DNA from 3 places in the Vibrio pomeroyi genome. Region 1 is predicted to be linked to each of the others. Evidence: predicted binding sites of a transcription regulator. Region 1 holds the regulator's gene; each other region holds the start of a gene.
The links. Region 1 encodes CRP, which controls carbon source genes, mostly activating them, when cyclic AMP is high. Its sites were predicted from a motif close to TGTGANNNNNNTCACA; they were not measured.

Region 1 (10,897 bases):
CACAAAGTACAACAATGCTTAAGCCGCTCTGAAACCCTGCTCCATAGTTATCGAGAGCTACGCAAACATCTCAAGGCACACGTTGTTGATTCACTTTACCGTGAAGCCTTACAGTTTGAATTGCAGCTTGAGAAACAACAGCAATCCGATCTTGTCGATTGTATTAACTCCCTAGAGTTGTACGCCAACCAACAATCGCCTCTCGCCTTTCAGTACTGCCGTTTACTAGGGGCTGAAAACCTCTACGACGCATTTTCTGAACCAGCACCACAGCCCTAACTCGTTTCCTTTCCCTTTTATTCAATCAAGACCCAAGCTTGTTTGAGCGGTATCGTTATCGATGTTTACTGCATATCGGGTACATACCATTGGTAGAACACGTCACTCATACAACAGGTAACAAGCCTAACTCCGATATTATTCAATCAGTTACCCATGGCATGTTTTTGTTGCCCGTATCAGTGAAACCCTTGCGCTTATGCCGAGAATCAACCAAGCTCAAATAAAAACGTGGGCGTTTCGCTAAAAGCTCAACACTTTTCCAAAGCCCATAAAAGAAGCATGGACTGTTTTATGACAATATTTACCGCAGCAGCTGGTCTATCTAATCCGCACTTACAAACCTTAGTGCCTCGATTTATTAGAAAGCAGGCGTTGTTCAACCCGCAATGGCAAACCTTAGAAACACCCGACGGTGATTTTCTCGACCTTGCTTGGAGCGAATCGCCAGATGGCGACAATCCAAATAGTGACGATATTAAGAACAAGCCGATATTCGTGCTGTTCCACGGTTTGGAAGGCAGTTTTGAGAGCCCTTATGCCAACGGACTAATGAATGCGTTTGCTAAAGATGGTTGGCTGTCGGTGATGATGCACTTTAGAGGCTGTAGCGGTAAACCGAATCGCTTGGCTCGCGCATATCACTCCGGTGAAGTTGAAGACGCTCGCTTCTTCCTAAGGCATCTGCACGCTCAGTTCCCCAATAATCCAAAGGTGGCGGTTGGCATCTCCTTGGGCGGAAACATGTTAGCGAATTATTTGGCGGAATACGCGGATGACCCACTACTGTCAGCGGCAACGATAGTCTCTGCACCTTTTGACTTAGCCTGTTGTTCAAGTCGCATAGAGCGCGGATTCTCGAAGCTCTATAAGAAGTACCTGCTGAATTCACTCAAATCGAATGCCTTGAAAAAGGTGAAGCTGTTGCAAGAGAAACTCGGCATCACGGCTGAATCCATCAAGAAGATCGACAAACTGTATGAGTTTGATGAACGGATTACTGCGCCCCTGCACGGATTCAAAAACGCACAAGACTACTACGCACAGTGCTCCGCTCTTCCTAAACTCAATAAAATCAAACTACCGACACAGATCATTCACGCCAAAGACGATCCTTTTATGACCGATGATGTGATTCCAAAATTCGTCCTACCGGATAATATCGATTATCGCCTATTTCAGAAAGGCGGCCATGTTGGGTTCATCACTGGTAGCACACTCAAACCACGATTCTGGTTAGAAGAAGCCTTACCTGCGTATTATGAAAGTATCCAAGGTTCTGCATAACAACGAAGCCTTGCTAAATATAAACGCAAAACCTTGATAAGATAGCGCAGCCCCAAGCTGGGGTTGTACTAAAAACACCACTAGACACACTCATCAACATATCAATGAACATAAAAGAGAGAAGTATTTATGATCATCCCATGGCAAGACATCGCGCCAGAGACACTGGAAAACCTCATCAAAGAATTCGTGCTGCGTGAAGGCACAGACTATGGCGACGTTGAGATCTCACTGCAAAGCAAGATTGATCAGGTGAAACATCAATTAGCTTCTGGTGATGTGAGCATCGTGTTTTCCGAACTGCACGAGACCGTTGATATCCAGGTGACAAAACGCTTCTAGGCTGCGCTTAGAAAGGAGCCGTGTTATAGTGGAAAACGATTGCTAACAAGTAAGTTACTCAAACGACAAGGGTTGTCATGTCCGCTAAACATCCAATTATTGCGGTGACGGGTTCATCAGGAGCCGGCACCACCACTACCTCAGAAGCCTTCCGCAAAATGTTCAATATGATGGACGTGAAGGCTGCTTGGGTTGAAGGGGATAGTTTCCACCGATTCACTCGACCAGAAATGGATGTCGAGATCCGCAAGGCGCGCGAGCAAGGTAAGCACATTAGCTACTTTGGTCCACAAGCCAACGACTTTGGTGCATTAGAAGAGTTCTTCCGTCAATACGGGAACGAAGGCACCGGTAAAGTACGTAGTTACCTACACACCTTCGATGAAGCTGTTCCTTATAATCAAATGCCAGGCACCTTCACGCCATGGCAAGATATCCCTGAAAATTCCGATGTGATGTTTTACGAAGGCCTACACGGCGGTGTGGTTGATGGCGATATCAATGTCTCTCAACACGTCGACCTACTGATTGGCATGGTACCGATCGTAAACCTAGAGTGGATTCAAAAATTTGTTCGTGACACACGCGATCGTGGCCACTCTCGTGAAGCGGTAATGGACTCCATTGTCCGTTCAATGGATGATTACCTTAACTACATTACCCCGCAGTTTTCACGTACACATATCAACTTTCAGCGTGTTCCAACCGTAGATACATCGAACCCACTCAACGCCAAAGGGATTCCAAGTTTAGACGAAAGCTTCGTAGTTATACGTTTGCGTGGCATCAAAAACGTCGATTTCCCTTACCTTTTGGCAATGATTGACGGCTCATTTATGTCTCGTCATAACACGCTAGTGGTGCCAGGGGGCAAGATGAGTTTTGCTATGGAGCTCATTGTAAGACCAATCCTACAACAACTCATCGAAACCGGAAAAATAGGTTAACAAAACGACATTCTGGTTGATTACTTTTCATACCGTGATCATGTGCACAATTTTGCGTAAAAAATCGTAGCTTGGTCACGATTAAAATCAAGAAATAGTACCTGAAAAAGGATACTATTCTTAAACGAAACACAAGATAGCTTGCAGCGCTCAACGAGTGCTCTTATCCTACAAGTCAATCCAGGCTTAGCTAAAATACGGAAAGCGGCAAGCATACCCTGCAGAGGAAGTGAGATATTATGGTTCTAGGTAAACCTCAAACCGATCCAACATTAGAGTGGTTCCTTTCACACTGTCATATTCATAAGTACCCTTCAAAAAGTACTTTGATTCATGCTGGTGAAAAGGCAGAAACCTTGTACTACATCGTTAAAGGTTCTGTGGCAGTTCTTATCAAAGACGAAGAAGGTAAGGAAATGATTCTTTCTTACCTAAACCAAGGCGACTTCATCGGTGAGCTAGGCTTGTTCGAAGAAGACCAAGAGCGTACTGCTTGGGTTCGTGCTAAATCTCCTTGTGAAGTAGCTGAAATTTCTTTCAAGAAATTCCGTCAACTTATCCAAGTGAACCCAGACATCCTGATGCGTCTTTCAGCGCAAATGGCAAGCCGCCTACAAGTAACTAGCCAAAAGGTTGGTGACTTAGCGTTCCTTGACGTAACAGGTCGTATCGCTCAAACGCTACTAAACCTAGCGAAACAGCCAGATGCAATGACTCACCCTGACGGCATGCAAATCAAGATCACTCGTCAAGAGATTGGCCAGATCGTTGGTTGTTCTCGTGAGACAGTAGGTCGTATCTTGAAGATGCTAGAAGAGCAGAACCTAATTTCTGCACACGGTAAAACTATCGTGGTATACGGCACTCGTTAATCTCGATTAACTGAGCCAAAAATTTGAAAGCCACCAAATGCAAATTTGGTGGCTTTTTCTTTATCGAGAGAAGATACGAGATACGAGATACGAGATACGAATGGAACACATGAGGCTCTCGCCTTGTAAACACTCTCGAAGCGAAGCGTACCCGCATCTCTAGGGCAAAGCCCGTGCTTGTATCTTTCTTTAACCGTTAGTGCTTTCGAAGATCTTATCCGCCGATGCTGCAACAAAACCGGTGTAAAGCTCACCATTCGTCATCGCATAACGCTTAGCGAACTCATAGAAGCCTCCAGGAATCATCTCATTGCCTTCAACAAATGAAACTGGCACTTTGTCTGCCATTGTTGATGATTGCTCTAATAAGACCTCTGGAGAGCCTTTAACCTCACCACCAGATGCATTGATAGTGAAACCAGATTCGCTCAAATAGTCATTCACTGCCTGTACTTCATCAAAGGCGTTAAGTTGATTTACGCTCACCGTAAAGTGGTTGGCACCGTAACCATGAGCCGCTAACCAAGACGCGTATTCACTCTCTTTTGCAAGCACTTGGAAATCTGCGAAGCTTAAATCCCAAAGGCGTCCGCCAAACAGGAATTCATGACCTTGCAGCTTGCTTGCATCGACTTGCTCAACGAGCTTAGCAACGATCTGTTGTAGCTCACTTGAGCACTCTTCTACCTTCAATTCACTAATGAACACTTTCGGCTGTTTTGGGTCTGGGTGCTCGTAATGCTTCGCGACTAGCTTCTTGCTCTCAAACAGGTAATCGCCACACGCTTTATAACCTAGCTCAAGGAAAGGCTTAGCCAATGTTTCAATACCCAGCGGGGCAACATTAAAAGTACGTAGCGCAATGTGATCGTTAATCAGCGCTTCGTCTTCTTTCAGCAAGTGGTGTACTTTCTCAGCCGATGGACATAGCCTGTGAATGTAATCATCCCATAGTGATTTAAAGAGTAGATCGGGCGTCATGGTGACTCCTTGTCAGAGGTTCTAGCAAGCTAGTGATTTGGATTAGAAAGGGAGAGGCTGGACATAGAGTCAGCAGCCATCAGCCTGTGACATACTTTTTCTATTATTATCTACCGCCCAATCTTGATGCTGAGCGTGGTTAAAATAAGGAAGCGATACGCCGCTTCCTTATCTCATAACTAATGAATGAGCCTTAGCTCAATATCAATCTAAACTACAGCTCAATGCCCGGGCTAAACGTAGCTGGCAGCTGAGTTTCACCACCTTCCATTGAAGCCATTGGGTAAGCACAGTAGTCCGCCGCATAGTAAGCACTTGGACGTAGGTTGCCAGAAGCGCCCGGACCACCAAATGGTGCATCACCACTTGCGCCTGTGAGTTGGCGGTTACGGTTAACAATACCCGCACGGATATGGTCAACGAAGTATTCCCACTCAGAATCGTCTGTCGATACTAAACCAGCAGACAAACCAAAGCGTGTGTCGTTAGCTAACTCAACCGCTTGCTCTAGCGATTGGTAACGAACCACTTGTAGCAATGGACCGAAGTACTCTTCATCTGGTAGTTCAGCAATGTTGGTTGCATCGATAATACCCGGAGAAACAAACGCCGCTTCACCCGCTTTTGCTTCTACTAGGCTTACACCACCTAGCGATTGCAGATTCGCTTGTGCATCTAAAATAAACTTAGCAGCTGCTTCTGAGATCTGTGGGCCCATAAAGGGTGCAGGTTCAGCGAAAGGCTGATCAACACGAATCTTTTGCGTAGCCGCTACCAGCTTATCGAGCAGTAGGTCACCCTTCTCGCCAACAGGAACATACAGACGACGAGCACATGTACAACGTTGACCAGCACTGATGAACGCCGATTGGATAATGGTGTATACCGTTGCGTCCGCATCACCGTATTGGTCACTGATCACCATAGGGTTGTTGCCGCCCATTTCTAGTGCCAGCATCTTACCCGGTTGACCCGCGAATTGGCGGTGCAGGATATGACCCGTATTGGCACTACCCGTAAATAGCACGCCATCAAGACCTTTAGCATCAGCCAGTGCGATACCTGTCTCTTTCGCGCCTTGCACTAGGTTGATTACGCCTACAGGAAGACCCGCTTCTTGCCATAGCTTCATTGCGAACTCACCCGTCCAAGGTGTCTGCTCTGAAGGTTTGAATACCACGGTATTACCCGATAGCAGAGCTGGAACAATGTGACCGTTAGGTAGGTGACCTGGGAAGTTGTAAGGACCAAATACCGCCATCACGCCCAATGGACGATGACGAAGTACGATTTGGTTGCCTGCCGCTTCACGTGAAGCTTCACCAGTACGCTCGTGGTAAGCACGGATAGAGATAGCGATCTTACCCGCCATTGCGCCCGCTTCAGTGCGAGTTTCCCAAATAGGCTTACCCGTCTCTTTTGCGATAATTTGCGCGATCTCTTCGCTGTTCTCTTTCACTTTTTCCGCGAACTTCAACACGATCGCTTCGCGCTCAGCAAAGCTCAGCTTTTTCCAAACTAGAAACGCTTCACGAGCCGCTGCTACTGCAGATTCAACCTGTGCTGGTGTTGCACTATCACCTTGCCACACTACTTCGTTGTTGTATGGGCTTACTGATGTCATGGCGTCACCTTGACCTGCCACCCATTGTCCTGCTATCCACTGAGTCATACTTCTATCCTTAAAATCTTCGACAGATAATCGCCGCTCTTATTGAGCCAACATGCGAACGTATTCGCCTTCTTTTACTTCAAGAGCGCTTGCTACTTCAGATGATAAAATCACTGTGTCGCTTGCTTGGTCATACGCACCTTTCGCGGCTACTGCGCGGAAGTTCTCAAACGAGGTATTACCAATTAGGAAGTCTTTAGAGCTAGAGTGCTCTGCAATTTGAACCTGTGCTCGAATTGAGTGACGCACCGATTCGATGTTTCTAAGATCACATTCAACCGTTGGGCCAGCATCAAAGATGTCGACATAACCACGGTTAGTGAAACCTTCACGCTCCAGCAGCTTGAGTGCAGGACGCGTATTGTCATGCACCTCTCCAATCACCGCCTGAGCTTCTTTGCTCAATAGGTTCACGTAGATAGGTAGCTTAGGCATGAGATCGGCAATGAAGCCTTTCTTACCAATACCGGTTAGGTAATCGGCAAGCGTGAAATCAATCGAGAAGAAGTGCTCTTGCAACCATTGCCAGAAAGGAGAGTTGCCTTCTGCATCCGATACACCACGCATCTCAGCAAAAATCGTTTTCGAGAAACGCTCTGGGTGCTCAGACATGATCAAGAAGCGACATTTCGACATCAAACGACCATTCAATCCACCGCGGAAAGCTGGACGCAAGAACAGCGTACAAATCTCGCTGCACCCTGTGTAGTTATTACCGAAAGTCAGCAGCTTCACGACGTTATTTACACCAAGCTTTTGCGATGAGTGAACCACTTTACTGATGTGGTAAGAGTAAAACGGAACGTCCCAACCAATTGAAGCTTCAATGCCTGTGGTACCAGCAACTTCACCGGTTTCTGTGTCGAAGCCAACCATTAGGTAGCCTTCGTCACCGGGTTCAGTCACGTCTTGCTTGGCAAAGCTGTATTCAGAATGAGTAATACGATTAGTTAACAGTTCTTCGTTAACCGGAAGAGATGTGAATCCATGTCCTGACTCAACGGCGCAGGTATGCAGCGCATCGTAATCAGATAGTTTTATTGGGCGAACAACTAGCATCAATATTCCCTCCAGATGCAAAATAGGCCCAAAACCAGAAGCTTGGGCCTTTAGCAGAACGTCATGGGATCGCTCTAGTGGCGATCATTCCTATGACGCCGCTCAGGCTAAACTAGCGTAGCGATTGCTTTGTCTAGTTTTGATAAGCCTTCTTCAATTTCTTGTGTAGTGATAACCAGTGATGGAGTAAAACGAACCACGTTTGTACCCGCAACCAGTACCATCAAGCCTTGTTCGCCTGCTGCTACTAATACGTCACGTGCACGTCCTTGCCATTCGTCGTTGAGTGCAGCACCTAACAATAGGCCTTTACCACGAACTTCACTGAAAATTTGGTACTTGTCGTTAATCTTAGCTAGGCCATCGCGGAACAGAGCTTCACGCTCTTTCACGCCAGCCAGAGTTTCAGGTTGGCTAACGACATCAACAACGGCTTCTGCTACTGCACACGCTAGTGGGTTACCACCGTAAGTAGAGCCGTGTGTGCCGACTTTTAGGTGTGTCGCAAGTTCAGAAGTTGTGAGCATTGCGCCGATAGGGAAACCACCACCTAGAGATTTTGCTGTGCTCAAGATGTCTGGTGTTACACCTAGACCTTGGTAAGCATAGAAATTACCAGTACGGCCATTACCTGTTTGCACTTCATCAAAGATAAGCAGTGCATTGTGTTTGTCACACAGTTCACGAACTGTGTTCACGAATTCAGACGTTGGAGAAATGATACCGCCCTCGCCTTGCAGAGGTTCCATCATGATGGCACAAGTGCGATCAGAGATGTGTGCTTCTAGCGCTGCAATATCATTGTAAGGCAGGTGAGTTACATCGCCCGGTTTAGGGCCGAAGCCATCAGAGTAAGCTTCTTGACCACCAACCGTTACAGTAAAGAAAGTACGACCGTGGAAACCTTGTTTGAATGCAATGATTTCAGATTTCTCAGGACCGTGAACATCCGCCGCCCAACGACGAGCTAGCTTTAGAGCTGCTTCGTTCGCTTCCGCGCCAGAGTTTGCAAAGAATACTTTTTCTGCAAAACATACATCTGTTAGCTTTTTCGCTAGACGCAGTGCAGGTTCGTTGGTCATCACGTTACTTAGGTGCCAAATCTTGTTTGCTTGCTCAGTAACGGCGTTAACCATTGCCGGGTGACAGTGACCCAAACAGCTCACAGCGATACCACCAGCAAAGTCGATATACTCTCGGCCTTGTTGGTCCCAAACGCGTGCGCCTTCCCCTTTTACCGGGATCATTTCCATTGGGTTATAACAAGGCACCATCACCTCATTAAACAGACTACGTTCTACTTTATTTTCCACTGTCATCGTACATTCCTTCTCGATACCGCAAGCTTCGCAAATAAGCGTAATGGTTCATAAGTGAGACAAAGATATTTTGTCTCGCCATAATCCCGCTGCAGCATTATATTTACATTTAATTAACCTTTTCAATAGTAGATTATTCTTTAGCCATCCCTAACAACCAGCTAAACGTCACTACCTATGACTATTTATGCATCAATTAATCTGTTTTATGAAGCTTTTTTTACCTAAACGTATAACCAGCAATAGCAAAGCCTTACTGGCACAGCGGTATATAGGGTTCGAGAGGAAATAAGGCGAATAATTTTGCATAGGCTAAAAACTTAGCGAAGCGAGAGAGAAATGTTATAAAAAGTGATCGGCGTCAGAGGGAGAGAGAGGCGTAAAGCCCGAATTTAAACGCTTAACGAATGGGCTGACAGGTTTAACTGGCTTATTTAGGCGAAGAAAGAGGCAAATTTAAACACTTAGCGTGCTAGGAAGTTAGCGAGAAGCTGGTGTCCTTGCTCTGTTTTAATCGATTCAGGGTGAAATTGCACCGCATCAATCGGCAAGGTTTTGTGTTGATAACCCATGATTTCATCCATGCTGCCATCTTCAAATTCCGTCCAAGACGTCAGTTCAAAGCAGTCTGGTAGCGTGCCATTTTTCACCACGAGTGAGTGGTAACGAGTCACGGTTAACGGGTTATTCAATCCTTGAAAAACACTCTTGCCATTGTGGCGTATCGGAGAGGTTTTACCGTGCATCACTTGTCTAGCTCTCACTACTTCACCACCAAACACTTGAGCAATGGCTTGATGACCAAGACACACACCTAAGATCGGCAGCTTACCCACGAAGTGTTCAATGACTTGCAGAGAGATTCCCGCGTCATCCGGCGTACAAGGACCCGGCGAGATAACAAGGTGACTAGGATTCAGCGCTTCGATACCTGCGATATCAATCTCATCGTTGCGTACAACTTTTACAGTTACCCCTAACTCACAGAAATACTGATACAAGTTATAGGTAAAGGAGTCGTAGTTATCGATGATAAGTAACATGGGTCGAAATCGTTTGCTAAATACTAAAGGATTGGGAGATATAGGGGCGGTATTGTGCAATACCCATAGCGAAAGGCAAGTGGAAACTGCATTTCGCCAATAATTAAGGCCAACCTAGGTTGACCTTAATTGTTTACAGATAGCTTTAAGTTATCGGAATTGGCTTGCTTGTATGGTTTGCCAATCTACTTACGATTTAGCTACTTGCGACGACGCCACATTGCTACGCCAAACAATGACATCAATGCACCCAAGCCGAATGAACCGCCGACTCTTAGCTCAAGAACCGCAGGATCATGATCCGATGAACGGAAGTGATCTTGGTACTTAGGCAGATCGCCTTTGTACTCTTCGTTGTAGTCAAACAACGTCGATTCGCCACCGTTAATGTGCCAGTCCGTTGCATCCACCACCATGTCTTTCAGGCTATCGCTGATCAACAGGTGATCCAGTGCGCCCACTTCGTCATTGTATGAATAGCTCCAGCTGTCTGGGTGCTTTTGAGCGACAGCATTAATGTAGCCGTAGTTCTTCGTAATCACCGCACCGTTATCACCAAACTGCTCAACACCATCAATGTAAGTGTTACGAGCCGCTTTGATTTGCTTACCGTATTTCTCTTCAGAGTAATCCGTTAGCACCAGCATTGGATCTTCCATGCCGTACGAGTTCATATCACCCAGAATCACTTTGTGACCTTTGATGCCATCGAGCGCTTCACCCAGTGCAACCGCCGCAGCTACGCGGAAGTTCTCACATGAACCTTGCTTATCGGCATCAACACCACCTTGACCGCCCTGCTCAACCGGTGCTGCATCTTCCCAACACTTAGAGCCTTTCGATTTAAAGTGGTTAATCGCTACGGTCAGTTTCTCTTTGGTACCTTTGACCTTGAAGGTTGGCGCTAATGAGTCACGCTGGTAGTTCTTACCGTCCTCAATCACCTTGCCTGAATCGTCTAACACCTCTGGTGCTTGTTGGCTTGGCATCGCGATAACGCGGCTGTCTTTAAGCTTAACTACCTTCTTGCGGTAGATAACACCCGTTGTGATTACGTCAGTACCAATCGAGTCCATCTCGTCGGTTATGCCATCTT
Region 2 (10,897 bases), on a different replicon from region 1:
GAGCCTGAAACGCAATAGAAATAATGAGAGAAGTGGTTAAGTCCGAATAAGCTTAACGAGCAGGCACAAAAAAGCGGACACCCTTCTTACGTAAACTCCGTAAGTAAGGTGCCCGCTTTTAGTGAATCTAGCTGTTCTTTCTAAATCTAGCTTAAAGCAGGATGAAGATACCCGCTAAACATGCACTCATTAGGTTTGCTAGCGTACCAGCAGCTACTGCTTTCAAACCTAGGTTAGCAACTTCAGCACGACGCTCTGGCGCCATCACACCGATAGAACCCAGTTGAATCGCGATAGAACCGATGTTAGCAAAGCCACATAGAGCAAATGTCACAATCACTTGGCTGTGTTCAGAGAGCAGCGCTTTGTTCTCAACGAAGTCGATGAAAGCAACAAACTCGTTCATTACGATCTTCTGACCGATGTAAGAACCCGCCATCAATACTTCATCACTCGGGATACCAATCAGCCACGCTAATGGTGAGAACAGGTAACCGAAAATAGCTTGCAGCGTAATACCCGCAAAACCGAACGTTTCACCTAGGCTTTCTAGGCCTGTGTTGACCATCGCAATCACACTCACGAATGCAATCAACATAGTACCGACAGCCACTGCGACTTTCATACCGTTCATCGCGCCGCTTGCCAATGCATCGATCACGTTGCTTTGGTCTGCTTTATCTAGCTCGATATGGTCGTAGTCACTCGGTGTGCTGCGCTCAGGAACAATGATCTTCGCCATTAACAGACTACCCGGTGCAGCCATGAAGCTTGCGGCGATAAGGTATTTAAGTTCAACACCTAAACCAGCATAACCACCAAGTACACTACCAGCTACCGACGCCATACCACCTGCCATTACAGCAAACAGTTCAGAACGAGTCATAGACTTTAAAAAAGGACGAATAAGAAGAGGAGACTCACCCTGAGAAAGGAAGATATTACCTGTCGCAACAAGAGATTCAGCTTTACTTGTACCCAGCAGTTTTTGCACCGCTCCGCCCAAGATTTGAATAACTTTCTGCATAATACCTAAGTAATAAAGCGCAGAGATCAAAGCACTGAAGAAGATAATGATTGGAAGTACGCGAACCGCGAAAATGAAGCCTTCAGTAGCAAGGTCACCGAAAAGGAAAGCAATACCAGCGTCTGCAAAACCAAGTAGGCTAGAAACGCCATTACTTAGGCTTGTTAACGCCAACTGTCCCCATGGGAAATACAATACTAGAGCAGCAAAGCCAATCTGAAGTAATAGAGCACGAGAGACCGTTTTCCAGTTAATCGAAGAACGACTTTCAGATAGCAGGTACGCGCAAGCAATCAGTGCAATAACACCGACAAAACCAAATAGAATATTCATAATCTGTCCTAGTAATCCTTATAGAGTGAACATGAGCCAAGCAAATGACATCAAAGGAACAGGACAAAGAACCGCAAGCAAAACGCTACGCGATGAAGGAGCTAACAGAGTTAGCGACTGTAACAACGAGTTGTTCATGTAAAAAATCACCTTATACAAGCAGTGGAACGTAGCTGGTCCGGTCCGTGGGGTCATTCACATATCCATGTGACGGCTTGTATTGGCTAAGCACCGGCTTAAAACCGGAAGAGAAGTATAAACAGTTAAGTGAGACTTTCATCACATTTTTTAACGCAAACGATCGCGCGGTCATAAAACACACAAAATCGAACTATTTACCGTAATAATTCACTTTATCAGCAATAAATAAGAGAAATAAAAACGCTATTAAAACAAAAAGCCACACGATGTGGCTTTTTCAAAATATGCTAGAAAGTAGAAATGACTAGTTTAGTAGTGCACTTTTCACTTCGGCATCTCGGAATATCTCTTCAAAGCGCTGTTTGTAGATCAGTTGCATCTCATTGATGATTGCACCGCCATCAGGCACATCATTCTCCCCTTGGAAGTTTTTACTGAGTAGCTTCTTGCCAGCTTCATCATAAATAATCACGTTAACGTTATACCAAGAGTTGTCCGTAAATGCGTGGAAGTCATACTTCCATTCATTCAAAACGAACATCATCGATTTGTTATCGAACGCTTTCATCTGCTCGGCAACCTTAGTGATATCCTCTTCAGGTGTTGTCTCAACCGACTCAACCGCTACTTGCTGTTTTTTCAAGCCTGCCACTAATCTATCCGTTAAAAACTGAGACATTGGCTGCTGTGTCGCCGTGTTGTAGGTATAAGGAATACCTAAAGAGCTGCGAATAATACCCTCGAACTTTGGCTCTTTATCGTGATCGAGAACGTATGGTCGCTTATCAATCACAGCGATGGTCAGCGCTTTTTCTTGCGGAACTTCATTGAGTTGAGGTGCACTTTGCTCTGCGGTTAATACTGTTGCACAACCGGAAAGCCCTAGCGATACTGCAGCAAGCAGCAAACTGACGAGTTTTTTCATTAGATTTACCTATCTTATTGTTTTGAATAGCTGTTCTAACAAAAATTGTCTTAATGAGTAAACATTCAGAAAATCAATATTTTATATAATTCTCATTTATATAAATTAGCTCACACATCGGGTTGAATTTATTGAGTCATCACCCAATAACCCTCCAATAACAGGGACTTGTAACGGAACGTTATGAAATGAACAAATTATGTTCAAGCTATGTAGAGCACTGAGTAACCTCTCGGTTAATTCTGTGTGATTATTAGCAGTTTTCTGTGCTATGCCTCATGCTCGTCCTGAAGATGGTGTGAATGAAGCATCACTGCAAGTGACAGTATTCAAGAAGGGTGTTGATTTAGAGTCGGAAGACAACGGTGACGTTTACCTTTCAATTACTCTGGCGACGATGGACTCAGATAGCCACATCCATACGATTATGGCGCTATCAGAGTTATTCCAAAATGATGATGACATTGATGCCATTATCGCCGCGGATACAGAGCAAGCGATCATCGAGATCTTAAAGCGCTACTAATCTAGCCCAAAGATCCTGATAAGCCCCCCATTAAAAAAGCGATAGCCTCAGCTATCGCTTTTCTGTTTCTGGAATTAAATCATTTTTCATCGCGCGTGATTTAGGGAGTCACATCTAAAAGACTCACTGACACTAAAACGCGTACATTCTTTTATCTGTCGATAACTCAAAGCAGTATTGCGCATGTTTCTTAAGGCACTCAAACACTTCTCTATCCAGCTTAAAGTTATCAACGTGGTCCGTCAGAATAGCCATCGTCTGTTCTAGCGTCATACCTGCACGATAAGGGCGAGACTGAGTCAACGCTTGGAACACATCCACCACTGCTACTATTCGGCTCGGTTGATCCAGCTCTTCAGCCGTTTTTCCCATTGGATAGCCCGAGCCATCTAACCTTTCATGGTGATTAGATGCCCACTGACAAACCTGAGGAGAGCTGAACAACTCCTGCAGAGCGAATCGAGTGTCCGTTGCATGGCGTTTAATACAGCAATACTCTTCTTCGGTAAGTAAATCCGGCTTATGCAGAATGTCGTTAGGGGTTTGCAGTTTACCGATATCGTGAACCAAACCCGCTAAATAGAGTTTACGCTGAGTGGTGTAGGAATAGCCCATCTGCTTGGCGAGGTATTCAGAGAGTTGCCCTACCTTCAAAGAGTGTTTAAAGGTAAACGAGCTCTTGGTATCAACAACATTGGCAATAAATTCAGCGAAGGCGACCGTCTCATCCAACGACATTTGCTGGGAGAAGAAAGGTACAGGTTCAAAGTTATCCCTCATATTTTCAATGTAAGGGATCTCCATCGAGAACCAAAAATCATCCAAATCGACCAACTCACACATGTGTTGCACAAGGTTGGATTCGAACATCTCATCCGCTTGTTCAGTTAAGCGTTCAATGATGCTCGCTTTGCCATCGGGTGTGAGGTTTCCATAACGATCTGAAGAGGTAATGCCATACAAGTAGTCGACCCTATCCGCCAGCATCACGATGGCTGCTAACTCTTTCTCTAACTCGCTAATATGAATAGCCTTTAACTCAACCCAAGGGGTGTGATGATAAAGCACTGGCTTAGCGAATATAGAAAGAACCGGGCACTCTTTTAGAATTTGGTAGCCCTTTTGACAATGGTGGTAACTCGAGTCAGGAATGAACCCTGAAACCAAACTACGCTGCTCATCAATTTGCGAGACACCGCAGTCGTGAATTAACCCCAATGAGAACGCAAGTTGCGCTTGTTCTTCTTCCCATCCCACACTCAGAGCACATCGATACGCGATGTAACCCACCCTCTGTCCATGATTTTTGCTTTCGAAACCGACGTTATCAAGCGCCTTAGCAATACCAAATAGAGCCTTCCTTAGGTCTACGGTCACGTCCTGGCAATGTTGATTCATTAATTAAGCCTAGATTTTTTATAGTTTTTATATATTTAGGCCGCTAATACTAATGCATACTTAATGATTATATACACAACTATTGTAAGGTTTAATGGGTTTCGTGATAGAACTAACGCATCACGAAAATTCCGTGCTACAAGTGGTTGCATATTAAAAATCATGCGACATTATATCCTGCCGACTAAGATTCACTAAAATCAGCAGCCATAAGAAAAGGAAAGACATGTTTAAAACCGTTATTGATGACGAGCTATCCATCGCATTGGTTGAAGAGAGTTTCGCTGTTCATTACGCAGAGATCTCACAAAGCCAGAATGAGTACCTAAGCCAATGGCTTGTGTGGCCACCGCATTGCAAAACCGAGCAAGACTTTAGGATCTTCATCCAACGTTCGCTGCACGATTACGCAGAAGGCCAAAGCATGACCTGTGCAATTGTGTATAAAGAAAATATCGTCGGTAACTGTAGCTTCAACACCATTGACCACAATAAGCAGAAAGTCACGATAGGCTATTGGCTGTCTGAAACGTATCAAGGAAAGGGGATTGTTACCCGTGTGGTCGCGAAGCTAATTGATATTGCTTTCAATGAGTTAGACATGGAAAAGGTCGAGATATCAGCCGCAACGGGCAACCAGAGCAGTCGTAAGGTATGTGAGCGCTTACATTTCACCTTAGAAGGCATCATCACGCGCAATGAGAACTTAAATGGTCGCATCGTTGACCACGCGATTTACGGGCTTCACCGCTCTTAGCATTACCTCTCAAGCGCTCGCCTCTTGGTAAATGAGCATACTAAAAAGCCACGGTATTCGACCGTGGCTTTGTTACTTTACGAAGCTAAACCTAGAGCATAGAACTTAGAATCTAAAATCTAGAACCTGGAACCTAGTGCTTAGGTAACTCTCAAAGCGCCCAGTTATACGGTCTTAGGAATCACGATACTGAACTTTGCTCCACCATGGTTACTGTCGTCAATTTTAATATCCCAAGAGAGCTTTTTAGCGGCCGATAGAGCAATCGCAAGACCTAATCCCAATCCACCCGTTGCCGATGTTCGACTCGAATCTAAACGAGAAAACGGAAGAAACACTTCATCACGTCGCTCTTCTGGGATCCCAGAGCCATTATCTTCAATCACCACCAGCCAGTTTTCTGAGTTCTCATCCAGCGTCATCCACACTTTGTCTTGTGTGTAGTTGCCTGCGTTCTTAAGAATGTTATCAAACACCAAGCGCGCCATAGAGCAGTCACATTTTATCGTGCTTTCTTGATGAACTTTAGAATCGAAGGTCACGTTATCCAACTGCGAATAGCGAATCCTATCGAGACAGTACTCAAGCAGGCTAGCTCTCACTTTTACCAGTTCAAAGAAGGAGTTATCCATAACGTTCAGTTTTGACAGCATGATAATTTCTGATGTGAGGTCGTTGATATCCTCAATGTAAGTGTCAATATCATCAAAAAGCGCTTGATGGTGTTCTGGTGCTCCCCTTCTTAAAATATCAGTCGCCAACTGAATACGACTCAACGGCGTACGCACTTCATGAGGGATAGCTTGAGCGAAGATGTGACTCTGCTTCACCTTGCTCTCGATCTCTTCAGCCATGAAGTTAAAACTGCTCGCTAAATCAGATACAGGGTGAATCTCGTCCAATTCAGAACGGGTACTGAGCTTGCCTTTACCGAACTGTTTCTGCTTCTCGACTAACAGCTCTATTCTTTCTTGAAAACGCCTCACAGGTAAGTAAACACTTGCTCCAATCGCCACAATGACCGCCAGTAACAACCCTATTAGGAAGTGTCTTTCTGAATCCTCATACCATTCAATCTCGGGAGAGAAGAAATCCCCTACCTCACTGAATGCAAAGCTAAATCGAGAATTTGGTAACTGAAAGACTGCCGAATAGAGATTGTTATCACTCAGATAAATCGGCACCCCATTCAAGGTGGTGTATAACTCACATCGTTGGCAAGGCGCTTCGCCCGACCAATTCTCCAACAGGCGTAAATTGAAGATATAAAATTGTTGGTAGCCTGTTCTATCGAGTTCTTTATAGAGTGAGTTTTCTTGGTTGTGTTGGCGAGTGTACTGCTCAGCAAAGTAGATACCGTCGTTGAGGAAGGTTTCAATCTCGGTTCTTCGCATGTGCCCTTCACCAAGGTTCAAAAACAAAAATATCGTTGCCGACATTCCCGTCACAATTCCCAGGTACAAACGAGCAAACATCGAAACCGAGCGCAGTTTCGCAGTAATGAACTTACGCAACCAGCATGTACCCCTTGTTGCGAACCGTGCGGATCAGCTGTTTATCTTTTGCGTGAATGCGCAGCTTGCGGCGTAAACCAGAAACACGCATGTCAATCGAGCGGTCGTTAAACGCGTAATCGATCCCTCTGAATAGCTGACAACATTGATCTCGCGTCACAACCTGACAGATGTTATTCACAAGGAGGTTTAAAATTTCAAACTCAGCAGAGGTAAGCTTGAGGTTCTGCCCGTACAAGGTGGCACTTTGAGCCGCACTGTTGATGACAATATCGCACTGCTTTTCAGCCGCAGTTTCTTGCGCTTTTGCAGCAGGCGCAGCCCGGCGCAATAACGCTTCAATTCGAGCTAATAAGGCGTGGCCACGAATCGGTTTGGCAACATAATCATCCGCACCAAACTTGAATAAGCTGACCTCACTCATTTCATCAGCAGAAGCTGTGAGCACTAAGATCATGCCATTGTAAAACTCACGAGCCTGACGGCAGATCTGTGCACCACTCATGCCTGGAAGCATCAAGTCCAATAGCACCAAATCAGGTTCAATACTTCGGATCGCTTCAAGTGCCAAATTCCCTTCATGAACAACGCTAACACTGTAGCCTTCAGCTTCGAGGTAAAGCGTAGTTAAACGAGCTATCTCTTGGTCATCTTCAACAATGAGCACTTTGGTTTTTGACATTCCTATCACCAGTATTTATTAAAAGCGAGGGCAGTATATATACTGGTCATATATCATCAATGTTGTTATTAGAGCCTCAACTTTACCGTACGCAAAACATAGTAATCACTTTTGTACATACACGTTTACAAAATACGGAATTCAGCAACCACTGAGCCTTTCTTTACAAAGGCTGTAGCATAAAGGGTGCAGCAAACTGAGGGAAGAGTTGACGTGTTTTGTCCGCTTATCGCTCGCTTACATTTGCTTTATTTTCTTACGCGCACTTACATTTAAGGCATTTACAAATTCCGATCAAATCAACTATCCGCACACTCAGCTCATATCAGTGAATAACACTATAAATCAACAACCAAGCAGGCTAATAAACCAAACCATTGAGTCTTAAATCAAAAGAAATCGATTACTTATTTAATGTGCCAGTATTTTCCATTATTGAGCACACCACAGATCCTGTTAAGCGGTAAGTTCCTAAAGTAACATTCACTCGACCAATGAATTAACTCGTTATTAGACAACCACCACTTGGACACAGGGCCCTCTTTAAGATGAATAAATCGCTTTCACTGCTACTTACAACCACTGCTTTAGTTTCAACACCGCTTATTGCTGACACCAATAAACATGACACTGTGAACAAGATTCAAGAACAAGTCAGTGCTTGGATAGACATTCAGGTAACACCACAAAACAGCATTATTCAGAAGATGGTTTTTAGCTGTGAATTCTACAGTGCCACGCCTTCAATCAAGTCGCCAGACGGCAACGAGAGTAGCAGTGGTTCATACCTCTTTTACTCACACAACGGTGTATTGGGTACCGTGACAGAACCTTACACAACCCAACCATTGCCAGAATTAACCATGTGTCTTAAGGAAAACTTCGTGGTCACTAACCAAGATGAGGCTCAGCTGTTGTTCGAAGCCATCGAAACGGTCTATCCAAATTATTCGATGTTCGATAAGGACTTCCCTAGAGAGATCACAAAGCAACCAAATGGATGGCAGTTGATTGATGGTGAGATATTTGATGACAAAAAAGGCTATGTCATCGAGACCACGCCGCAAGGTAAAGTGACGAAAATTATCCGCTCACTGAACCTGTAAAAGTTGAAATTAAAGATAAAGACAAAGACAAACAGCCTACTGACGGCATGAGTTCAGTGGGCTTCGTTCGACCCAAACATCCGTGTGCCGAGTTCAATATGATGACAAGTTATCAGCCTTTCGAGTATCTCCAGTGTCCTATTTGGATATATGACATTGATAATAAGAGAATAACTTGGGCAAACAGCAGTGCCCTACCTCTTTGGGAGTCTGAATCTCTATTTGAGCTGACATCACGTGATTTTAGTGTCGAGATGTCCAAGGCGATAGAAGCAACGCTCGAAGAGTACCAAAGGCAGTTTCTCCGAAATCAAAGCATCAAAACTTGGTGGAACTTCACGCCTAAGTACATTGCTAAACGAGCACTGTGTTTGTTCTCTGGGATCCCACTGCCAGACGGACGAACCGGCATGTTGGTACAAGTCGTAGCAGAAGAAGGTAGCCTAAAGCACGACCTCGCTTGCTCGGATGGTTCAAACCTCTCCCTTTTATTTGATAGATCGGGAGCGGTAGTGAGTGCTAACTCTGCATTTTCCCAGAATTATGGCGCGCCGTTTTCCACCCTCTCCGACTTTGTTTCAAGTGAAGAAATTGCAGCCCACTGGTTGTTCTCGGCGCGTAAAGGACGAGAGATTTTAGAAGAGGTTAGCTGCCATATTGGTGATAAAGCCCACCACTTTGATGTGCAGGGAAAATGGCTATTTGATAAGAGTGAACTGCTGTTAAACCTGACTTGTACCACCAAACAGAAAGAGAAGCTGATCAAAGCCAGATACAATGCAGAACACGACTGTTTAACCGAGCTATACAATCGCCGGGGAATCACCAACCTCTTAGAAACCAGTATTGCTTATCGCTCTCCCTTTGAGTTGATGTTCGTTGATCTTGATGGCTTCAAACTGGTCAATGACACCTACGGGCACAGTGTGGGTGACCAACTGCTCAAACAAGTGGGTGAACGTCTAAAGCAGCTCGTTGACGAAACCTGCATGATTGGTCGATTCGGTGGTGATGAATTCATAGTGATCGCCCACACCTGCCGAAATCAAAACATCCCGCTGCTTTGCACGCGAATTATTGATGCCTTAAACCGAAGTTTTCATATCAGAGGCATTGGTACGCTCTCAGTCGGTTGCAGCATTGGTACTGCGCATTTCCCCGATAACGCCGTGGATCAAGAATCATTACTGAAACAGGCGGGAATGGCGATGCACATTGCTAAAGCCAATGGTCGAAACCGCTTCCAAACCTTCACGCCTGACTTAGCACAAACGCTTCACCGAAAAGTAGAAATCCGCCATCGATTAACCCAAGCCCTAGAAAACGAAGATCTCGACCTGCATTATCAGCCGATCATGAATACCAACAATGACAAGGTTAAGGGCTTTGAAGCGCTACTTCGATGGTCAGACAAAGAGCTCGGTAACATTGGCCCTGATGAATTCATCACCTTGGCGGAAGAAACTGGGCAGATAGTGCCACTCGGAAAATGGGTGCTCAATTCAGCACTGAAACAGCTATCAATATGGCATCGAGAGTTTGATCGCGATCTAATGATGAGCATCAACATCTCGAGTATTCAAATGCACGCAACCTTTGCTGAACAGTTGTCTGCGATGCTTAACTTCTACAATATCCAACCGCAAAACATTGCACTTGAGATCACTGAGTCTTCGATGATTTTCAAACACGGTGAAGTAAGACAAGCATTAAGCGACATCTCAAAATTAGGCGTTGAACTCCATCTTGATGATTTTGGCACTGGCTACTCTTCCCTCTCTATGCTGCACGACTTACCAATTAGCACCGTAAAACTCGATAAAAGCTTTGTTCACGGTTCACATAAAGGAAGCAAAGCAATTGTCCAAGCGACCCATGCGATTTGCGACAAGTTGGGGCTCAAAGTGGTGGCTGAGGGCGTCGAGACCGAGACACAAAAAGACTTCTTAATCGACTGTGGATACCAATACCTTCAAGGATATTTGTTTAGCAAGCCAATCCCGTCAAACGAAGTCGAAAGCCAATTTTTATTCGTTCGATAAGTCGGTTAATAAAGTTATTTTTATCAACAAGTTAGAACTTTGAATAATTAATAAACAAGGTAACAGCACCAATGTGAACGCTTACGTAGGCTTACATTACGCAAAACAACAAAGAGACAAACATAACTCTTTGTTAATTAATGATTTAAACATGATTTCGAATTAGACCATCAGATTGTACTTACACCTACTCCCTGTAATGGTTTTAGCATTTCGATTACCCTCAAACCGTCACTTAATCAGATTCATTCATTGGTAAATATGAGCAGACAAAACGGCTTCACTCTCTTAGAACTTATCGTCGCTGTACTGATCTTAGCGGTGGTTTCTGCCACGGCCATGGTCAAATTCTTAGATATTCAGGGCAGTGCGCGCGCGAGCAAAATACACGATGTGGCTGGCAACCTTCGCACGGGTATCGACATGATCTATGCGAAGTCTGCGAT
Region 3 (10,897 bases), 1.8 Mb from region 1:
TAACAATTTGAGCGGTAAAACGTACTTTTGGTTTTGTTAGTACTAAGTGTGACTATTATTAGTTTTAAATGAAATAAGGAAGCGCGACGTTTTTAAGATTGGAAACAGAGGTTCAGCTGGGCAATACCGTTTTAAAACGTCGACGAGCGCGGCACATATCTGAATTCGATATTGACCCAATCGAATTAAATGCTGAAATGATACGAATCTCATATTTAATAACGCTTATTTAGTAACCTCTGTTGAGTTCGATATCAAATCAAGTGGCTGATTTTATTGGGTATCGGAGACAAGTCTCAGAAATTAATATTTAGAAAACTAAAGTTTTAAATATTGGTTAAGTTGATTTGGTTGGAATATAACTCTGTTTGATGGCTATGAAGTAGAGGTTTTTTAGCTATATGTGTGAATTTAGGAGCGAGTTATCTTTCTGATTTGAAAGAATAATTCAATAGTTCAGATAAAAAAGTTGGCGAAAATCAGAAGCTTGGCATACACTTTCCTTGTAAATGACCTTATCTCATTGATTGAATAGGGTAAATGCTTTGGCGCTACTGGCGATGGTAGCAATGTTTAACATAGCTTTGAGGAAAGTTTTATGGCACTCACGAAGGCCGATTTGGCTGAGAACCTGTTTGAGACACTCGGATACAGCAAGCGGGATGCCAAGGAAACGGTGGAAGTGTTTTTCGAAGAAGTTCGTAAAGCGCTCGAAAATGGCGAACAGGTAAAACTGTCTGGTTTTGGTAATTTTGATCTTCGCGAGAAAAACGAGCGACCTGGTCGTAACCCGAAAACTGGTGAAGACATTCCAATTTCTGCTCGACGTGTTGTTACTTTTAGACCGGGACAAAAACTAAAGGCCCGTGTCGAAAATATTAAAATCGAGAAGTAGCCAAGCAATAGACCACGCCTAGCGTGGTCTTTTTGTATCTGACCTTCGCCAATCCACTTTTAAATCAATTCCCATCCGTTTCTTTGCTATCCGAACCTCTATGGCTTCAGTGTTGTGAAGTCTCGTTTCACCTTTCTAATGATTAGAGTCCAGGTTTCGTCTGACTGATGAAACTGATATGAGTTTTCAGCTTCCCACCAGATGATTCGCTTCATTATTTTTCTCACGTCGGTCGTTCGAGCCTGTGAATTCGACCAAGTTAAGCTTTGAGATGGTCTAGTATATTACTGAATGTATAAAGATAACTGCTCGATGACCAAGAGGGATAAGGGATGAAGATTGCTGTTACCGCCGCAAGTGGGAAGTTGGGCTCTGCTATCGTAGAAGCCACCGTCAAATTAACCTCGAAAGATCAAGTGGTCGCTCTAGCAAGAACACCAGAGCGCGCTCTCGGCTTGGGAGTCGAAGTACGTCCGGGTGATTATGAGGATGCTCACCAGCTCGAACAGTCATTGCAAGGTGTGGATGTTGTCTTGTTAGTGTCTGGTATGGATGCTCCGGATAAGCGTATTGGACAGCATCGTAATGTGATTGAAGCCGCCAAAAAGGCAGGCGTGAGAAAGATTGTTTATACCAGCGTACAAGGGGCCGAGGAGAACACGGCATTTTCCCCTGTTATTCAAAGTAACCGTCAAACAGAGCAAGATGTCCGTGAGAGTGGACTGGAATGGGTGAACGGCCGCAATGGTATCTATATCGAACCCGACATCGAATACATCGATAGCTACAAGAAAGCAGGGGGCATCTTTAACTGCGCAGGTGAAGGCAAGTGTGGCTATACAACCCGAGAAGAGCTGGGTTACGCATACGCCCGCATGCTTGTTGAAGATAAACACAACGGCAATACCTACAATCTACATGGCGATGCCATTACTCAAGCACAACTAACGGATTACATGAATGGCGCGTTTGGGACCGATCTTACATTCACATCGATGAGTGTTGAAGAGTATCGACTAGACCGAGTAGCTGAATTGGGTGACTTTATTGGAACGGTTATTGCGGGTATCTATCAAGGCATCCTTGAAGGGAAGTCGGATAACCCGAGTCATTTCGAACAAGCTGCAGGGCGCAAGCATGTTAGTTGGCAAGATTACTTTTCAGAACTTAAGTCTCAACAATAGTTTCTGAACGTTCTCATTTACGGTGTTCAGAAGATAAAAAGTCTGGCAACTGGCCAGACTTTCTCGTTGTTGGAATAACTTGTATTAGCTTTGATAAGCCTTACAGCGCTTCTTCCACATTGGTGGCGACACTTGCTGATACCCAAGGCTTCCATACTTGTGGTGAGCTTTCTAGAAAGTAATACATGGCTTCTTCGGCGTCGGCTTGGTTGTCTTCCATCCAGGCCAACAACTCGCTCATTTGTTTATTGGTAAAACCACGTTTTTCAAAGTATTGGTAAGCAAGAGGCTCATTATTAGCAAAGGCTTCTGTAGTAATTGTGTGAACCGGTGCTGGTGGATACATGGTCACTTTAGGAGATTCACAATCGGGTTGTGTCGTACAGTTACGGAATTCCTCAATGTCGGTACCGCTACCGAAATCGACCTTAACCATATCGTATTTACCTAGCACAGGTGTTGGTGACCAATAGTAACCAAACCATGGCTTCTCACGCTCATAAGCTTTGGCAATGGTTCCTGCAAGTGCAGCACCTGAACCCGGATCCACCATTTCAAATCCATGTTTATCTAAACCCATCGCATTAAACAAGTGCTCGGAAGTTATCTGGCATGTCCATCCTGCCGGGCAGCTATAGAATGCGAACTTTTCATCGTCTTCTGGATGTTCGAATAACTTAGCGTGTTTGATGACACCTTCGATTGTCGTCATCTCAGGATACTGTTCAACAAGGTAGTTAGGTACCCAGAAGCCTTCTTCACCGCCGTTGACCAAAGACTTACCCGCGTAACGTAGGCGCTTATCCGCAACACCCTTATCCAACGCTTCTTTGATGCCGTTAGTCCAAAGCTCCGGCGCAACATTAGGTTGACCCTTTTCAATCATTGATGTGCCTGTAGGGACGCTATCACCGGGGATTAAATCCGCTTCACAACCGTAGCCGTTATTTAAAATGAATTGGTCAACGTGGGCAATCAGGCTCGCCGAGTTCCAGTTCATGTCCGCAATGGTGATCTCTCCACATTCGTCAGCACTAGCGTGTGCAGAAAACGCAGCAAGTAGCGCGAAGGAAAGCATGGATTTGTTAATCTGCATTGACGTAATTCCTTTTCTTGTCAGAAGCTTATTCGCTATAGAAACAGAAATGTTCGGCGGAGAAAAGAGACTGAGATCTAAATTTAAACGATCTGATTATTTGGGATAGGAAGTGGAGAGGCTACTCAACAAGTACTAAAAAGGGCTGCGAGTGCAGCCCTTGTGATGTTTATTGGATTAGCCTATCTATGTGTTAAGCCGCTTTAATGTGCGTTGTAATGTACGGCTGCCATGCTTGTTGGTATAGCTCTAAAGATTGACGTCTTAGGCTATTGATTTGCGCCGCTTCGATGTCGTTGATTGGGCGTTTTTCTGCAATTGCGTGACGCTCAATGCCTTGGATGATTTCGTATAGTTCGTGCTCTGGGCCACTTTTCACATCAGCAATCGCTTTCAAGTGAAGTTGAACTTCAGCAATGATGTTGGTTTTAGGCAAACGAACTAACAGGTTAAGGTCACGGTAGCCAGAATCAGCAGGTGACTTAAACTTGTTTTTCAATTTCACAACGTCCGCTTCACGACTTAGTGATTCGTACACTTCAACCAAGCTCTCTACGTCATTTGCGATAATCGTTGCACGAGCTAAGTCGGTAATTCTTGTTACATCGCCATCAAGCTCAAGGTCAATTTTCTCTTCTGCACGAGCTTGAGATTTAACACCTGCGAACAGGGCTTCTGAATTGGTTAGTAGGGCAGTACTTTTACAGATAGTTTCTAGCTCAGCTTGTGCTTGGTGAGCTTTGCTGTAAAGGATGTCGAAATCGGTATAAGGCTGAGTCGGACGTGAGTCGAATGCTTTAATGCCATATAGACCGCTTAGGCTATGGCGGAATACGTTTGATGAAACTTGGTTTTGCGCTGGAGTGCGCGATTGATCAGTTGAACTCGTTGAAACAGGTGCTGCTGCGAATGCAGGCGCTCGGCTCAATACTAGAAGCATTAGGGCCGTCGTACGGAGAAATACACTCATTCAAACTCCAAAATACAAGGTTACAAAAACGGGTAGTCAAAAGGGGTAACCAGTAACGCATAAGAGTAAAAACAGCTTAACTAAACTCACTACATATTAAATGGGGCTAGCTAAGGCAGAAACCAACTCTAACGTTTAATATCGCTTTAAAATGTGAACATATAGACAAATAATTCAAGCGTTTGTTCCGCAATTTTAAGAACTTTGAACTCGGCCAGTTTCTGATTTTATTGAAACCAATTTGGAACTTTAAACCAAGCTAAGGTTGCTCTTACCTCTCTATACTGTACCCTTGCATTATGACTGTTTAACATGAACGAAAGATGAATAATCCTGAATTTTGGCACAATAAATGGGCAGCCAACCAAATTGGTTTCCACCTTGAAGATGTAAACCCACTTCTGATTGAATTTTGGAAAAAAACCGACCCTAGCTACGAGAAGAGTGTGTTTGTCCCACTTTGTGGCAAAAGCGAAGATCTGATTTGGTTAGCGTCTAAACATGAAGAGGTTCAAGGGGTTGAGCTTAGCCAAATCGCGGTACGCGCATTTTTCTCAGAGCATTTTTACACGCCGACTGTGACTCAAATTAATGGTCAGCATGAGCTTTACCAATTCGATGAACTGAGTGTTTACACGGGTGACTACTTCACAGCGCCTATTCAGCCTGTTGACATTATTTATGACCGCGCTTCTTTAGTGGCATTGCCTGAAGAGATGCGAGTGCAGTATGTCGAGCGTTTGAAACAACTACTGAAACCGGGCGGTAAGATCCTTCTGGTGACGCTGGATTATGACCAAAGCGAAATGGCTGGGCCTCCGTTTAGCGTGCCTAAGCTAGAAATTGATCAGTTGTTCGAAGGTTATAAGATCACATTGTTGAATCAGGACATCGCAGACGATGAACATCCTAAGATTGCGAAGAAAGGGTTGTCTCGCTTCTGTGAAGAAGTGTATTTGATTGAGTCAGACGCTTAAGTTCAGTCTGCTTAGTTAAGCCAACAGATAACACCAACAAAAAGACGGGCTCGATAGCCCGTCTTTTTTATTGTTCAGATTTGAACTCGTGATTGTTCAGAATTGAATAGCAGGTTAGTAAATCACTTTCACTTTCGAAGCACTTTCAATGGCATCTTCGATTGCTGTTTCTGTGCTATTACGACGAGTTAACGCTACACCTAGACGACGGCGACCATCAATGTCAGGCTTACCAAACAGACGAACCTGCGTTTGTGGTGCGTCTAGCGCTTCTGCAAGGCCTTCAAAGCGGATATTCGTTGATGTGCCTTGGCCAAGGATTACTGCAGAGGCACAAGGGCCATACTGAGTAATTGATTTGATCGGCATACCTGTAAATGCGCGTACGTGTAGTGCAAATTCCGATGAGTCTTGAGACATCAGAGTCACTAAGCCAGTATCGTGTGGGCGAGGGGAGACTTCATTGAAGATCACGTGGTCGCCTTTAACGAACAGTTCAACACCGAAGATGCCGTGACCGCCTAGTGCGTTAACCACTTGCTCTGCCGTGTATTGCGCCGCTTTCAGAGCGTTGTCAGACATGACCTGTGGCTGCCATGATTCACGGTAGTCACCGTCTTCTTGGCGGTGACCGATAGGCGCACAGAAATGAACACCGTCGACTGCACGAACGGTTAGAAGCGTGATTTCGTAATCAAAGTCGATGAAGCCTTCAACGATCACACGACCCGCGCCAGTACGACCGCCTTCTTGTGCGTAGTCCCAAGATTTCTGGATATCTTCTTCGGTTTTGATAACGCTTTGGCCTTTGCCTGAAGAACTCATTACTGGCTTAACAACGCAAGGCATACCCACGAACTCAACAGCGGCTGAAAAATCTTCAAAGGTGTCTGCAAAGCGGTAAGGCGAAGTGCTTAGTTTCAACTCTTCAGCAGCTAAACGACGAATACCTTCGCGGTTCATCGTTAGTTTGGTTGCATTCGCCGTTGGAACAACATTTAAGCCTTGTGCTTCAAGTTCAACTAACTTGCTGGTGGCAATAGCTTCAATTTCAGGAACCACATAATCTGGTTTTTCTAGCTCAATGATAGCTTGTAGAGCATCACCATCTAACATATCTAATACATGGCTACGGTGCGCAACTTGCATTGCTGGTGCGTCTGCATAACGGTCACAAGCAATAACTTCTAAACCTAAACGTTGGCACTCGATAGCAACTTCTTTTCCGAGTTCACCTGAACCTAATAGAAGTACACGAGTAGCATTTTCACGAGTAGCAGTACCAAACATAGAAATTCCTTCCGATCTTTTGAACGATTGATTGAAAACGGGGTGATCATACTTATTTAAATGACAAAAGCAAACGTTTGCGCAGCTTGTGGCGTTAATTACAAACATAAAAAAAGCAGCCCCGTTAAATAGGGCTGCTTATTTAAATTTTTGTTAACCAGATGTACTTAGATTGCTAAGTAAGTCACTGGAATGTCGGGATTAATCGCTTCTAATGTAGATTGCGTATCCGCTAGGTGACTGATGCTGCCTTCAGCTATTTCAACCAAAGCTGCACTTTCAATTTGTTCAAAGTCGAACCCCGCCAGTTTGAGTTGAATCAATGCCACTTGCAGAGGCGGTAGGCTAGGGTTGAATGCTGCGTTTTCAGCGTAAGCACCGGTGAAAACCTCACCCGACGTCAGCTGTAGTGAAACGCCACTTAGGTTTTTGGTGTAAGGAGCGTGACTGCGGTTTAGTGCTGCTAGTGCTTCTACAACAATAGGAGTTGTTTCTTCAGTCGTGTACTTATGATCGAGCTTAGTCATTAGCCCAGTCGTCACACCTAAATCAGCAGGGCCAAAAGAGTCTGGAAGGTATTCTTGTAGTGACATCTCATCGCGTTGTGGAAGCTGAACTTTAAGCTCTTTCGCTGTGGTCAGTTCGTTCATAAACTGACGACAGTGACCACAAGGACTAAAGTTGATGGTGATATCTGAGATGCCTTGCTCGCCTTTCATCCATGCATGGCTGATTGCAGATTGCTCAGCGTGTACTGTTTGGCCAAGTTGTGCGCCAGCGATCTCAAGGTTTGCACCAAAGTACAAAGTACCAGACAAACCACGCACGATTGCACCAACGTAAAAGTCAGATAATGGAGCGTATGAATACGCAGCAGCAAAAGGAAGTAGTGCGATACGTAGTTCGTCATCTGTTAAACCACTTGCTTGAAGCAGGCTAGAGAACTGTTCTGGAGACAATGTCGCGTCAAAGTTGTCTGCTAATACGATGTCACTTAAAAGCGCTTTCATTGATGATGGAGCACTTTCCAGCGCCAGGGTAATACGACTGTTCATGTTGAATCCTTAATTGACCTTAGGCTTTAAGTTTATGCAATGCTCAGGAATTTTCTGTGATGACGATCACTATTGAATTGTTGTTGTTACATTGGCTTGCATAATTAGAGTGAGGTCACACTTGAAATCGATTACAAGAGCCATTTATACAGTTGATATCGCACTTATTGCTCGTAAAAGACCGTGACTTGACAGCCATTGCTGAATAAAGGCGAATAAAAAGCCCAAACAGACACTGTAATCACAGCATTCTGGTTGGGCTAAATCGTGCAGTGATCGTTTAGGTTAAGAATAGAACCAAATCACAACTGAAAATATGCTAGGCGCAATGATTGAGGTGATAACGCCACAGAGCACCAAAGCCAATGAACTGAATGCGGCATCTTCTTGGTTCTTTTCCGCACAAGTCGCGGTGCCCAGAGCGTGAGAAACCGTACCCATGGTTAAACCTCTGGCAATTGGGCTCTTAATACCAATCAGATTATAGATAGGATAAGCAAAGATCGCCCCGAACAGACCTACGATCAAAACCAATATTGCCGCAATGGCTGCCTCACCACCTAAATGACTCGATACTTCCATCGCGATCGGCGTCGTCACCGATTTGCCTAACAGGCTCGCAATCAAGCTAAGGTCGGCTTTAAAAGCTACCGCAATGATTGCTGTGGTTGTCATCGACATCACACTACCTAACGTGCAGGCAAAGGTAATAATGCGCCAGTTAGCTCGAATTTGAGGCAACTGCTCGTAAAGAGGGTAAGCAAGAGCCACAACCGCAGGCTGAAGCATATAAGTGATCCAAGTGTTGTCTGCGTAGTAAGTCTCGAAAGGCACTTTGAAGAACAACAGAATTGGAATAATGATGCCAATGCTGATCAGTAAAGGGTTACACAGTGGTGAGTTCACTTTTTGGCTTACCCAACGAGCAAACAGGAACACAACGATGGTCAGTAGAATCCACATGATTATTTACCTCTCGAAAGCAAGCGGTCTAAGAACCATGATAAAGACACCAATACGATGAGCGTGCCACCAACGGCACTTGCCATGATTGGCAGTGCATTGGCGATAAGCATGTCGAAGTGATCCATTAGCCCAACACTGATTGGGACGAACAATAAGATCATTAAACGAATAATCAGACTGGCACCGGGTTGTACCCAGTGTGATGGAACAATACCTATCACCATGGCAGTAAACAGAATCAACATGCCAAAAATACTGCCTGGAATTGAGGTCTCTAGATATTGTTGTAACGCGTTACCTGCAGTGAGAGCACCTATGATTAAGGTGAAGGAGATTAAGCAGTAAACGAGTTTGATCAATCTTTCTTTCAAAGTGTCACATCTCTTGATAATGAATTAACTAGCTAGCTTTTCTACGTATTGATAAACCGCTTTCAAGATAGCCATTTTCTTCTCGTCACTTTCGTTTTCATGTGCGAGGTTTTCTAGATTCAGCATGTACTCTTCTAAGCGACTCTCGTAAAACTCACGACAATGGTTCGCCCATTTAAGCTGCTCAGCTTCATCAAGTGTCCATGGGAAATGACGAGCGCGGTAACGGAACAACAACGGCTTAATACGCTCGTCACTGAAAGTGATGTCCAAAGCGGCCAAGTTGTTCGGATCAGTTTCACGGATGATGTTCATCGCGGTCTTATCTGCTGGAGAGAAGAAGCCATCGTAAAGGTGTGTGTCTACATCATCACTTTTTTCGTATTCACGTTCTTGTGAGTACAAGCCAATCAGCTTTTCACGAATCTCTGGGTGTTCACGTAATAGTGCAAGGTTCTTTAAGCACTGCTGACGGTCGATACCGATCGTTTCCGCGTTTTCAGCCGTGAGTGTTTTTGCTGGTGCGAGAATAGGGCACTTGTTGAGTTGTACCAGTTTAATCGGCACTGGCAGTTCATCTTCACTTAGCTCGCTTCGCTTGGTGTAGAGTCTGTCTCTTAGCTCATCAGTATCTAGCTCAAGCAGAGGGCTAGGATCTTTTGCCAAGTCCACCACGATAACCGCGTTTTGATTGGTTGGATGCCACGCCATAGGAACAATCCAGCTTGTGTAATTGCAGTCACGACCAAACATGCCTGACACGTGCATAAGAGGTGTCATGTTTACGATGTCGACTAATTCGTTCAACTTGCGCTTGTGGCGCATGTTGTAGAGGTAATCAAACATCTTAGGTTGTGCGGCTTTCAGCTTTTTCGCTAATTCGATAGTCGCAATAACATCGGCCATCGCGTCGTGCGCGTTTTCGTGTTCAATGCCATTTGCCACAGATAGGTGTTCCAGTTTGAAACTTGGGTAACCTTCTTCATTCTCTGGCCAAACAATACCTTCAGGGCGAAGTGCGTGTACGGCGCGCATCACGTCAAGTAGATCCCAGCGTGAGTTACCGTTTTGCCAGCTCCATGCGTACGGGTCTATGAAGTTGCGATAACAAGTGTATCGCGTTACTTCGTCATCGAATCGAATGCTGTTGTAGCCAAGGCTTGTGGTGTTTGGCTTTGCAAGCTCTGCATGAATCTTGGCGATAAACTCAGGCTCAGGTAGGCCTTGAGACATGGCTTTTTGCGGTGTGATGCGAGTGATTAGCGCAGCTTCAGGTGCAGGAAGATAATCAGCAGGAGGTTGGCAGTAGATAACCAAAGGCTCTCCGATAACATTGAAATCTTGGTCGGTACGAACACCGGCGAATTGACTCGGACGATCTTTCGCTGGGCTCACGCCCCATGTTTCGTAATCGAAAAAGAAGTAGGTAGGCTGATTATCTGAACTCATTGAATTTCCTGAACAGTAAGCGGATTACGTTTACTGTGGCTGAAGGTTAGTTTTGTTCAGTATCTGATAGTATGCGGTACGCGTGCAACCCAGATCACAAATAAATTGCCGGAAAACGGTGCTTTACTATTCAATCGAGTCGACAAGGAAGCTTTTGAATCGAATTGTGGCGATTTCTTCGTAACTGTTCTACCTGTTTACGGTTACATGAGCGGCGGTGGTGGAGAGTCAGGGTCACTATCAAGGTGCAGATGTTTAAGCTAACAGACGACCGTTTAAACCGTTAGATCTTCATGCCTAACGCTCTCCCCAATTTAGTAGTCTTTCGGCAATATAATTCACTTAGTTTTGATGAGTCATTGGGTATTTATGATTGCAGGGGGAATTAAGTTGGATAGATCTACGTGTCTCATTTTTAATACTGTTTAAAGGCTATGTTTTAAACCCATGTTTAAATCTTAGGTTTAAAATTCTTAATACTAAAATCTATTATTACAATTTGATGTTAATACTGATTTGTTTCATTTGTGAGACGATATTGCAACACGGCGATCTATATAGTGATTCATTTAAATAAAATGTTTGTTTATGGCTTTTATTTATTTTGTGGGTATTTTAAATAAATCTTGTTTTATAAAAATAAT

Region 2: OCV12_RS24295 (NupC/NupG family nucleoside CNT transporter) is a predicted target of CRP. The motif match lies at 1,629-1,644, and genes of this name have one in related genera.
Region 3: cdd (cytidine deaminase) is a predicted target of CRP. The motif match lies at 7,572-7,587, and genes of this name have one in related genera.

Annotation. Positions count from the first base shown of each region.
Region 1 covers NZ_AP025506.1:3,309,256-3,320,152, forward strand. Annotated here, with positions in the region: gene OCV12_RS14705 (TIGR02444 family protein) at 1-279, shown strand, start outside; gene OCV12_RS14710 (hydrolase) at 574-1,566, shown strand; gene OCV12_RS14715 (YheU family protein) at 1,696-1,908, shown strand; gene OCV12_RS14720 (phosphoribulokinase) at 1,986-2,855, shown strand; gene crp (cAMP-activated global transcriptional regulator CRP) at 3,095-3,727, shown strand; gene OCV12_RS14730 (DUF1338 domain-containing protein) at 3,917-4,708, opposite strand; gene astD (succinylglutamate-semialdehyde dehydrogenase) at 4,923-6,380, opposite strand; gene astA (arginine N-succinyltransferase) at 6,420-7,439, opposite strand; gene OCV12_RS14745 (aspartate aminotransferase family protein) at 7,547-8,758, opposite strand; gene OCV12_RS14750 (aminodeoxychorismate/anthranilate synthase component II) at 9,223-9,801, opposite strand; gene OCV12_RS14755 (ExeM/NucH family extracellular endonuclease) at 10,002-10,897, opposite strand, start outside.
Region 2 covers NZ_AP025507.1:1,899,622-1,910,518, forward strand. Annotated here, with positions in the region: gene OCV12_RS24295 (NupC/NupG family nucleoside CNT transporter) at 152-1,360, opposite strand; gene OCV12_RS24300 (YajG family lipoprotein) at 1,806-2,426, opposite strand; partial or broken gene OCV12_RS24305 (PTS sugar transporter subunit IIA) at 2,677-2,952, shown strand; gene OCV12_RS24310 (HD-GYP domain-containing protein) at 3,085-4,350, opposite strand; gene OCV12_RS24315 (GNAT family N-acetyltransferase) at 4,577-5,107, shown strand; gene OCV12_RS24320 (sensor histidine kinase) at 5,272-6,621, opposite strand; gene OCV12_RS24325 (response regulator transcription factor) at 6,614-7,303, opposite strand; gene OCV12_RS24330 (hypothetical protein) at 7,852-8,409, shown strand; gene OCV12_RS24335 (putative bifunctional diguanylate cyclase/phosphodiesterase) at 8,457-10,451, shown strand; gene OCV12_RS24340 (type II secretion system protein) at 10,713-10,897, shown strand, end outside.
Region 3 covers NZ_AP025506.1:1,539,779-1,550,675, forward strand. Annotated here, with positions in the region: gene ihfA (integration host factor subunit alpha) at 599-895, shown strand; gene OCV12_RS06885 (SDR family oxidoreductase) at 1,228-2,079, shown strand; gene OCV12_RS06890 (ABC transporter substrate-binding protein) at 2,180-3,175, opposite strand; gene OCV12_RS06895 (RelA/SpoT domain-containing protein) at 3,369-4,145, opposite strand; gene OCV12_RS06900 (thiopurine S-methyltransferase) at 4,469-5,122, shown strand; gene purT (formate-dependent phosphoribosylglycinamide formyltransferase) at 5,237-6,412, opposite strand; gene cdd (cytidine deaminase) at 6,580-7,467, opposite strand; gene OCV12_RS06915 (LrgB family protein) at 7,753-8,430, opposite strand; gene OCV12_RS06920 (CidA/LrgA family protein) at 8,433-8,804, opposite strand; gene sbcB (exodeoxyribonuclease I) at 8,829-10,253, opposite strand.